DNA from 2 places in the Variovorax sp. GW822-FHT04E09 genome. Region 1 is predicted to be linked to the other one. Evidence: riboswitches for the same ligand, from Rfam matches in the RefSeq annotation. Region 1 holds a riboswitch; the other holds the start of a gene.
The links. A riboswitch is a leader RNA that binds a small molecule or an ion and turns the genes downstream of it on or off. The one in region 1 is predicted to bind S-adenosylhomocysteine.
Positions count from the first base shown of each region.

Region 2: another riboswitch for S-adenosylhomocysteine. It lies ahead of metH (methionine synthase); the one in region 1 lies ahead of ahcY (adenosylhomocysteinase).

Region 1 covers NZ_JBXAMR010000007.1:268,179-272,385, forward strand. Annotated here, with positions in the region: gene AC1RL8_RS25860 (TlyA family RNA methyltransferase) at 1-443, opposite strand, end outside; gene ahcY (adenosylhomocysteinase) at 449-1,888, opposite strand; S-adenosyl-L-homocysteine riboswitch at 1,954-2,022, opposite strand; gene phaP (TIGR01841 family phasin) at 2,274-2,771, shown strand; gene AC1RL8_RS25875 (alpha/beta fold hydrolase) at 2,794-3,723, shown strand; gene AC1RL8_RS25880 (hypothetical protein) at 3,769-4,207, shown strand, end outside.
Region 2 covers NZ_JBXAMR010000008.1:283,372-287,578, forward strand. Annotated here, with positions in the region: gene metH (methionine synthase) at 1-2,679, opposite strand, end outside; S-adenosyl-L-homocysteine riboswitch at 2,702-2,777, opposite strand; gene AC1RL8_RS27465 (esterase/lipase family protein) at 2,910-3,965, shown strand; gene AC1RL8_RS27470 (lipase secretion chaperone) at 3,977-4,207, shown strand, end outside.

The DNA of each region.
Region 1 (4,207 bases):
ACCTGCAGGTCGGCCGGCGACAACGCCCGCGCATTGACGCCTTCGATGGCGACCACGCGTTCGTCCTCGCGCATGCGCGCATGCAGCTGCCCGTGGCCCACGTCGACGCCCACCACCTTGGCGGCGCCATGCTGCAGCAGGCAGTCGGTGAAGCCACCGGTCGACTGGCCGACGTCCAGGCAGAGCTTGCCCGTCGGGTCCACGCCGCTGGTCTTCAGCGCGCCTTCGAGCTTGAGGCCGCCACGCGACACGTAGCGTGCCTCGGCGGCGTCGGCGAGTTCGAGCTCGGCCGACTCGGGCACTTCGTCCTTGTTCTTGGCGACGTTGCGCCACGCGTCGCCCGTGCCCGCGTCACGCCAGCGCATGCCGCCGGCGATGAGCCGCACGGCTTGCGAACGCGACGCGGCCAGGCCGCGCTCCACCAACAGTTGATCGGCGCGCACGCGGATCAATAGCGGTAGGTGTCCGGCTTGTAAGGGCCGTTCTTGTCCACGCCGATGTAGGCGGCCTGGGAGTCGGTCAGCTCGGTGAGCATGGCGCCGACCTTCTTCAGGTGCAGGCGCGCGACCTTTTCGTCCAGGTGCTTGGGCAGCACGTAGACCTTGCCGGCCTGGTAGGCGTCGGGCTTGGTGAACAGCTCGATCTGGGCGATGGTCTGGTTGGCGAACGACGACGACATCACGAAGCTCGGGTGGCCCGTGCCGCAGCCCAGGTTCACCAGGCGGCCCTTGGCCAGCAGGATGATCTTCTTGCCGTCCGGGAAGGTGATGTGGTCGACCTGCGGCTTGATCTCTTCCCACTCGTACTTCTCGATCGACGCGACGTCGATCTCGTTGTCGAAGTGGCCGATGTTGCAGACGATGGCCTGGTCCTTCATGGCGGCCATGTGCTCGTGGCGGATCACGTCGCGGTTGCCGGTGGTGGTCACGAAGATGTCGGCCTTGTCGGCGGCGTACTCCATGGTCACGACCTTGTAGCCTTCCATCGCGGCTTGCAGGGCGTTGATCGGGTCGATTTCGGTGACCCACACCTGCGCCGACAGTGCACGCAGGGCCTGGGCCGAGCCCTTGCCCACGTCGCCGTAGCCGGCCACGCAGGCCACCTTGCCGGCGATCATCACGTCGGTCGCGCGCTTGATGCCGTCCACCAGCGATTCGCGGCAGCCGTACAGGTTGTCGAACTTGCTCTTGGTGACCGAGTCGTTCACGTTGATGGCGCGGAACAGCAGCGTGCCCTTGGCGCTCATCTCGTTCAGGCGGTGCACGCCGGTGGTCGTCTCTTCGGTCACGCCGATGATCTCGGCCGACTTGCGGGTGTACCAGGTGTCGTCCACAGCCAGCTTGGCCTTGATGGCGGCGTAAAGAATGCGTTCTTCTTCGCTGGTCGGGTTGGCGAGCACGCCCAGGTCTTTTTCAGCGCGCTGGCCCAGGTGCATGAGCAGCGTGGCGTCGCCGCCGTCGTCCAGGATCATGTTCGGGCCTTCGCCCTTCGAGCCCTTGGGGCCGAAGTCGAAGATGGCGTGGGTGTAGTCCCAGTAGTCCTTCAGCGACTCGCCCTTGATGGCGAACACCGGCGTGCCGGCGGCGGCGATGGCGGCGGCGGCGTGGTCCTGCGTCGAGAAGATGTTGCACGAGGCCCAGCGCACTTCGGCGCCCAGGGCTTGCAGCGTCTCGATCAGCACGGCCGTCTGGATGGTCATGTGCAGCGAGCCCGTGATGCGCGCGCCCTTCAGGGCCTGGCCCTTCGAGAACTCTTCACGGATGGCCATCAGGCCGGGCATCTCGGTTTCGGCGATCTTGATTTCCTTGCGGCCCCAGGCGGCAAGGGACAGGTCGGCAATCGCCTGGTCGGCGGTCGAGACGGGGGTGGGCTTGAGTACAGCGCTCATGTGAACTCCAAAACTGGTTTGAAAGATGCCACTGCGTACGGGGAAGAAAGACTCACCGCGAGAACAGCGGGTGAGCGTGGTTGCGATGTGGTCCGAGCCTCACGCCTGACGGCGCTGCAACGCTCCTCGGAGCGCCGGATTGTAGTCGCGGCCGCCCGGCCCGCCAATCGGCCGGGGCATCCCACATCACGGAAAGCGCGGACGCCCGCGAGGCCGGGCCGGGCGGCGCGGGCCACCCCGGGAAACTCCGCAGGCAAATCCGCGCTTGGAGCGCCCTGAGCCGCGCCGGCCCGGCGTATCGTGGCGGCGGGCCCCGGCCGCCCGGCCGCTGCCTGCATCCACCCGTTCGATTGTTTTCATCACCCGACACAGGAGATTCCGCACCATGGCCACTGCCAAGAAAGCCGCCGCGAAAAAAACCACCGCCAGCAGCGCCGGCGCGAAGCAGGCGGCGCCGTCCGCCGCGGACATGCTCGATCCGATGAAGAACCTCAAGGGCATGGCCGAGCGCCTGCAGAACCTGAACCTCACCGGCGGCGCCGGCAAGCTGCTCGACAGCGGCCGCAAGGACCTGCAGGCACTGATGCAGGCCAACGAGAAGTCCTACCAGGGCCTGCAGACCGTGGTGCAGCGACAGACCGAAATGATCAAGACGGCCATCGCCGAATGGCAGACCGCCGCCAAGGCGATGCCGGGCAAGGACCCGAAGGAAAACCTCGCCAAGCTCGACGAGCTGGGCCGCCAATCGTTCCAGCGCGCCGTCGACGACATCAAGGAACTGGCCACCCTGGCCGCCAAGTCGCAGGCCGACGCCTTCGACGTGGTGCGCCAGCGCATCCAGGCCAACGTGGACGAGGTCACGAAGCTGCTGCAGCGCAAGTAACAAGAAGAAAAGAAAGGCCCGCATGACCGCCGTCGCGCCCCGCACCGAACGGCGCACCCGCGCCAACGGCATCGAACTGGCCTGGGACAGCTTCGGCGACCCCGAGGCGCCGCCGCTGTTGCTGGTCATGGGCCTCGGCGCCCAGATGGTCGCGTGGGACGACGCGTTCTGCGCCGGCCTGGCGCAGGCCGGCGGCCACCATGTGATCCGCTTCGACAACCGCGACATCGGCCACTCCACCCACCTGCCGCACGCCGGCGTGCCCGACATCCAGGCGCTGATGCTGCAGGCCATGGCCGGGCGCCCGCTGCAGGTGCCCTACACGCTGCGCGACATGGCCGACGACTGCGCCGGCCTGCTCGACGCGCTGGGCATCGCACGCGCCCACGTCGTGGGCGCGTCGATGGGCGGCGCCATCGGGCAGGAGATGGCCATCCACCACCCGGGGCGGATGCGCTCGCTCACCAGCATCATGTCGAGCACCGGCGACCCGGCCCTGCCGCCGCCCACGCCCGAGGCGCTGGCGGTGCTGTTCGCGCCCGCGCCGACCAGCTTCGAGGCCTACCTGCCGCACCACGCCAAGCTGTGGCGCGTGCTGCGCGGGCCCGACGCCTTTCCGCTCGACGAGGCGCGCGACGCCGAACGTGCGCAGCTCGCATTTCTGCGCGGCCTCAACCCAGGCGGCGTGGCGCGCCAGCTGGCAGCCGTGTTCGCGTCGGGCAACCGCAAGCCGGCGCTGCGCGCGGTGCAGGTGCCCACGCTGGTGATCCACGGCGACGTCGACCCGCTGGTGCCCGTGGCCTGCGGCATCGACGTGGCCGAGGCCATTCCCGGCGCGACGCTGCTGCGCATTCCGCGCATGGGCCATGCGCTGCCGATCGCGATGTGGCCGCAGATCATCGAAGCCATCGCCGCGCACACCGCACGGGCGGCGCGGCGCGACGATCACTGAAGAAAAAAAGAGACACGACAACGACCCCAGACGGAGGTGTTTTTCATGAGCCAATTTCCGTCCCTCGATCCCATGGCCCTGTGGCGCGAGCTCACGGCCCAGTGGGAAAAAAGCACCAACGAATTCGCCAACGAAGCCATGGCCTCGGACCCGTTCCGCCAGGGCATGCACGGCGGCATGAACGCCTCGCTCACCGCGCAGAAGGCGGTGGGCGACCTGATGGCGCGCTACCTCACGCTGCTGAACCTGCCCACGCGCGCCGACCTGCAGGCGCTGGGCGAGCAGCTGCACCGCATCGACGACCACCTGGCGGGCATCCGCCGCGCGCTGGAAGGCGGGGCCGGGCCTGCCGCGCGGACCGCCGATGCAGCTGCTGCGCCGCCCCGGCCGCGCCGCACCAAGCAGCCGCCCGCGGCGGCGGCAGCGCCTGCACCGGCCGCCAAGGCCGCCGCCGCCAAGAAACGCCCCGCCGGAAAGCGCCGCC
Region 2 (4,207 bases), on a different contig from region 1:
GATCTTGCCGACGTTGAAGTACGTCGCATCGGGGTGCCCGAGGTAGAAGCCGCTCACGCTGGCGGCGGGCATCATAGCGAGGCTCTCCGTCAGGGTCATGCCAATGTCCGCGCAGTTCAGAAGGTCGAACATCGGGCCCTTCACGCTGTGGTCGGGGCAGGCCGGGTAGCCGGGCGCGGGGCGGATGCCGCGGTACTTCTCGGCAATCATGTCGTCGTTGCTCAGGCCCTCGTGGGGCGCGTAGCCCCACAGGTCGGTGCGCACGCGGTGGTGCATGGCTTCGGCAAAAGCCTCGGCCAGCCGGTCGGCCAGGGCCTTGAGCATGATGGCCGAGTAGTCGTCGAGGTCGTCGATGAAGAACTTCTCTTTCTTCTCGACACCCAGGCCGGCCGTGACGGCGAACACGCCGACGTAATCCTTCACGCCGCTGTCCTTGGGGGCGACGAAGTCGGCCAGGCAGCGGCTGGGGCGCATCACGCCGTCGATCATCTGCTTCTCGGTCTGCTGGCGCATGCCGTACCAGGTGAGCGCAACCTCGCTGCGCGTCTCGTCGGTGTACAGCTCGATGTCGTCGTCGTTCACGGTGTTGGCGGGCCAGAAGCCGACCACGCCGCTGGCGCTGAGCCAGCGCCCTTCGATGAGGCGCTTGAGCATGCGCTGGCCGTCGGCGTATACGCGCACGGCCTCGGTGCCGACGATCTCGTCCTTCAGGATGGCGGGGAACGGGCCGGCCAGGTCCCAGGTCTGGAAGAACGGGCCCCAGTCGATGTACTTGGCCAGTTCGGTGAGGTCGAAGTTCTTGAACACGCGCCGGCCGATGAACTTGGGCACGGTGGGCACGAAGTTCGCGAAGTCGACGGGCGTCTTGTTGGCGCGCGCCTTGGCCAGCGGCCACATCGGCACCTGCTTCTTGTTGGCGTGCTGCGTGCGCACCTTCTCGTAGTCGGCGTTGATCTCGTCGATGTACGCGGTGGCCTGGTCCGAGAGCAGGCTCTGCGCCACGCTCACGCTGCGCGAGGCATCGGGCACGTAGACCACAGGGCCTTCGTAGTGCGGCGCGATCTTCACGGCCGTGTGCACGCGGCTGGTGGTGGCGCCGCCGATGAGCAGCGGGATCTTCTTGATGCGGAAGTGGTCGTCCTTCTGCATCTCGCCGGCCACGTACTGCATCTCTTCCAGGCTGGGCGTGATGAGGCCCGACAGGCCCACGATGTCCGCGCCCTCGACCTTGGCCTTCGCCAGAATTTCGTGGCACGGGACCATCACGCCCATGTTCACCACTTCGAAGTTGTTGCACTGGAGCACGACGGTGACGATGTTCTTGCCGATGTCGTGCACGTCGCCCTTCACGGTGGCGATGATGATCTTGCCCTTGGTGCGCACGTCGCGGCCCGCGGCCTCGTCCTGGCGCTTTTCTTCCTCGATGTACGGGATGAGGTGGGCCACGGCCGACTTCATCACGCGCGCCGACTTCACCACCTGCGGCAGGAACATCTTGCCCTGGCCGAACAGGTCGCCCACGATGTTCATGCCGTCCATGAGCGGGCCTTCGATCACGTGCAGCGGACGCCCGCCCTTGGCGAGGATCTGCTGGTAGGCCTCTTCGGTGTCTTCGACGATGAAGTCGGTGATGCCGTGCACCATCGCGTGCGACAGGCGCTGGTTGACGTGCACCGGGTGCTCGGGCGTGCCGCGCCATTCGAGCTTCTTGCTGTCGTCCTTGGCGCCGCTCTTGGCGGTCTCGGCCACTTCGACCAGGCGCTCGCCCGCGTCGGGGCGGCGGTTCAGCACCACGTCTTCCACGCGCTCGCGCAGCGTGGATTCCAGGTCGTCATACACGCCGACCATGCCGGCGTTGACGATGCCCATGTCCATGCCCGCCTGGATCGCGTGGTACAGGAACACGGTGTGGATGGCCTCGCGCACCGGGTCGTTGCCGCGGAAGCTGAAGCTCACGTTGCTCACGCCGCCCGACACCTTGGCGCCGGGCAGGTTCTCTTTGATCCAGCGCACGGCGTTGATGAAGTCGACCGCGTAGTTGTCGTGCTCCTCGATGCCGGTGGCGATGGCGAAGATGTTCGGGTCGAAGATGATGTCTTCGGGCGGAAAGCCCACCTCGTCGACCAGCACGCGGTAGGCGCGCTCGCAGATCTCGATCTTGCGTGCGTAGGTGTCGGCCTGGCCTTTTTCATCGAAGGCCATGACCACGGCGGCCGCGCCGTAGCGCTTGACCAGCTTGGCCTCGTGCTTGAACTTGTCGACGCCCTCCTTCATGGAGATCGAGTTGACGATGCCCTTGCCCTGGATGCAGCGCAGGCCGGCCTCGATGACCTCCCACTTGGAGCTGTCGACCATCACCGGCACGCGCGCGATGTCGGGCTCGCTGGCAATGAGGTTCAGGAAACGCACCATGGCGGCCTTGCTGTCGAGCATGGCCTCGTCCATGTTGATGTCGATCACCTGCGCGCCGTTCTCCACCTGCTGGCGCGCGACGGCCAGGGCGTCCTCGAACTGGCCGTTGAGGATCATGCGCGCGAAGGCCTTGGAGCCGGTGACGTTGGTGCGCTCGCCGATGTTGACGAACAGCGAGCCTTCGCCGATGGCGACCGGCTCGAGGCCGGACAGCTTCATGGGAGGGGGAGCGACGGGAGCGGAAACGGATGCGGGAATCTGGGACATGGCCTCACCTGCGGAAGAGTCGGACAGGCGAGCGTCGTTGTCGCCCCAAGCCTGACGATTCGCCTCTGTGGCGAACCGCTGCAACGCTCCTTGGGAAGTCGCGCATTTTAGGTCGATTCGATTGCGCCCTGGGAAAACCCCAGTTTTCATTCCTGCACGTGTCAACAGAATGCGCCCACCGTTTCTGAACGAACGTTCGTGTTTTTAACCAAACGTAAGGGAGTTCGCCGATGGCCAGGAAGTGGAATGTCCGGTTGCAGCATGCAGCCACCCCGATGCGCGCCGTGGCCCTGAGCTGCGGCCTCCTGGCCGCCGCGGCCCTCGCGGTTCATGCGCCACCGGCGCGTGCCGCCGCCGGCGACAGCGCCACGCGCGTCGAGGCCCGCGTCACCTCCGACACGGCGAAGACCAAATACCCGATCGTGCTGGTCCACGGCCTCTTGGGCTTCGACAACCTGCTGGGCGTCGACTACTTCTACGACATCCCCGGCAGGCTGGCCGCCGCGGGCGCCAAGGTGTACGTGGCGCAGGTGTCGGGCACCAACACCTCCGAGATCCGCGGCGAGCAGCTGCTGCAGGAACTCAAGACCATCCGCGCGCTGGAGCAGAACCCCACGCTCAAGTTCAACCTCATCGGCCATTCGCAGGGCTCGCCCACGGTGCGCTACGTGGCGGCGGTGGCGCCCGACATGGTGGCCTCGGTCACGTCGGTGGGCGGCGCCAACGGCGGCTCGAAGGTGGCCGACCTGCTGGCCAAGCTGCCCGAGGGCGGCATCGGCCAGACCCTGGTGGTGAAGGCCGTCGGCCTGCTGACGGGGCTGATCGGTTTTCTCTCGGGCAAGGACCCGAGCCAGCTGCCCGAGGTGCCGCTGAACGCGCTGGCCTCGCTGACCACGGCGGGCGGCGCGGCCTTCGACGCCAAGTTCCCGCAGGGGCGCCCCGCGCCGGGCTCGTCGTGCGACGTGAAGAGCGGTGCGGCCGTGGCCAACGGCGTGCGCTACTACTCGTGGTCGGGCGTGTCGACCAGCTTCAACCTGTTCGACCCGAGCGACACGGCGCTGTCGACCCTGGGCAGCCTGTTCTTCTTCGGCGAGGCCAACGACGGCCTGCTCGCGGTCTGCACCACGCGCCTGGGCACCCACCTGGGCGACTACCGCCAGAACCACCTGGACGAGGTGAACCAGGCCTTCGGCAACACCTACGGCAGCCAGTTCCCGTACTACGAGAAGAAGCCGCCGGAGCTGTTCAGGGAACAGGCCGCGCGACTCAAGAGCGCGGGGCTCTGAGGACGCTGCGCATGCGCGGTGTGGCCTTGACCATCGGCGCCGTCGCGCTGGTGGCCGCGGGGACCGGCTGGCTGGCGCTCGGCCCCGGGGCGGTCGATGCGCCGCAGGCCGCCGCGCCCCGCGCCACGGCGGCGGTCGCGGTGCCCGGCGCGCCCCCGCCGGTGCCGCAAGCTGCGGCGGCCCCCGACGCCCTGCTCACCAGCGACCTCATCACCCTCTTCGACCAGGTGCTCGCCGAAGCG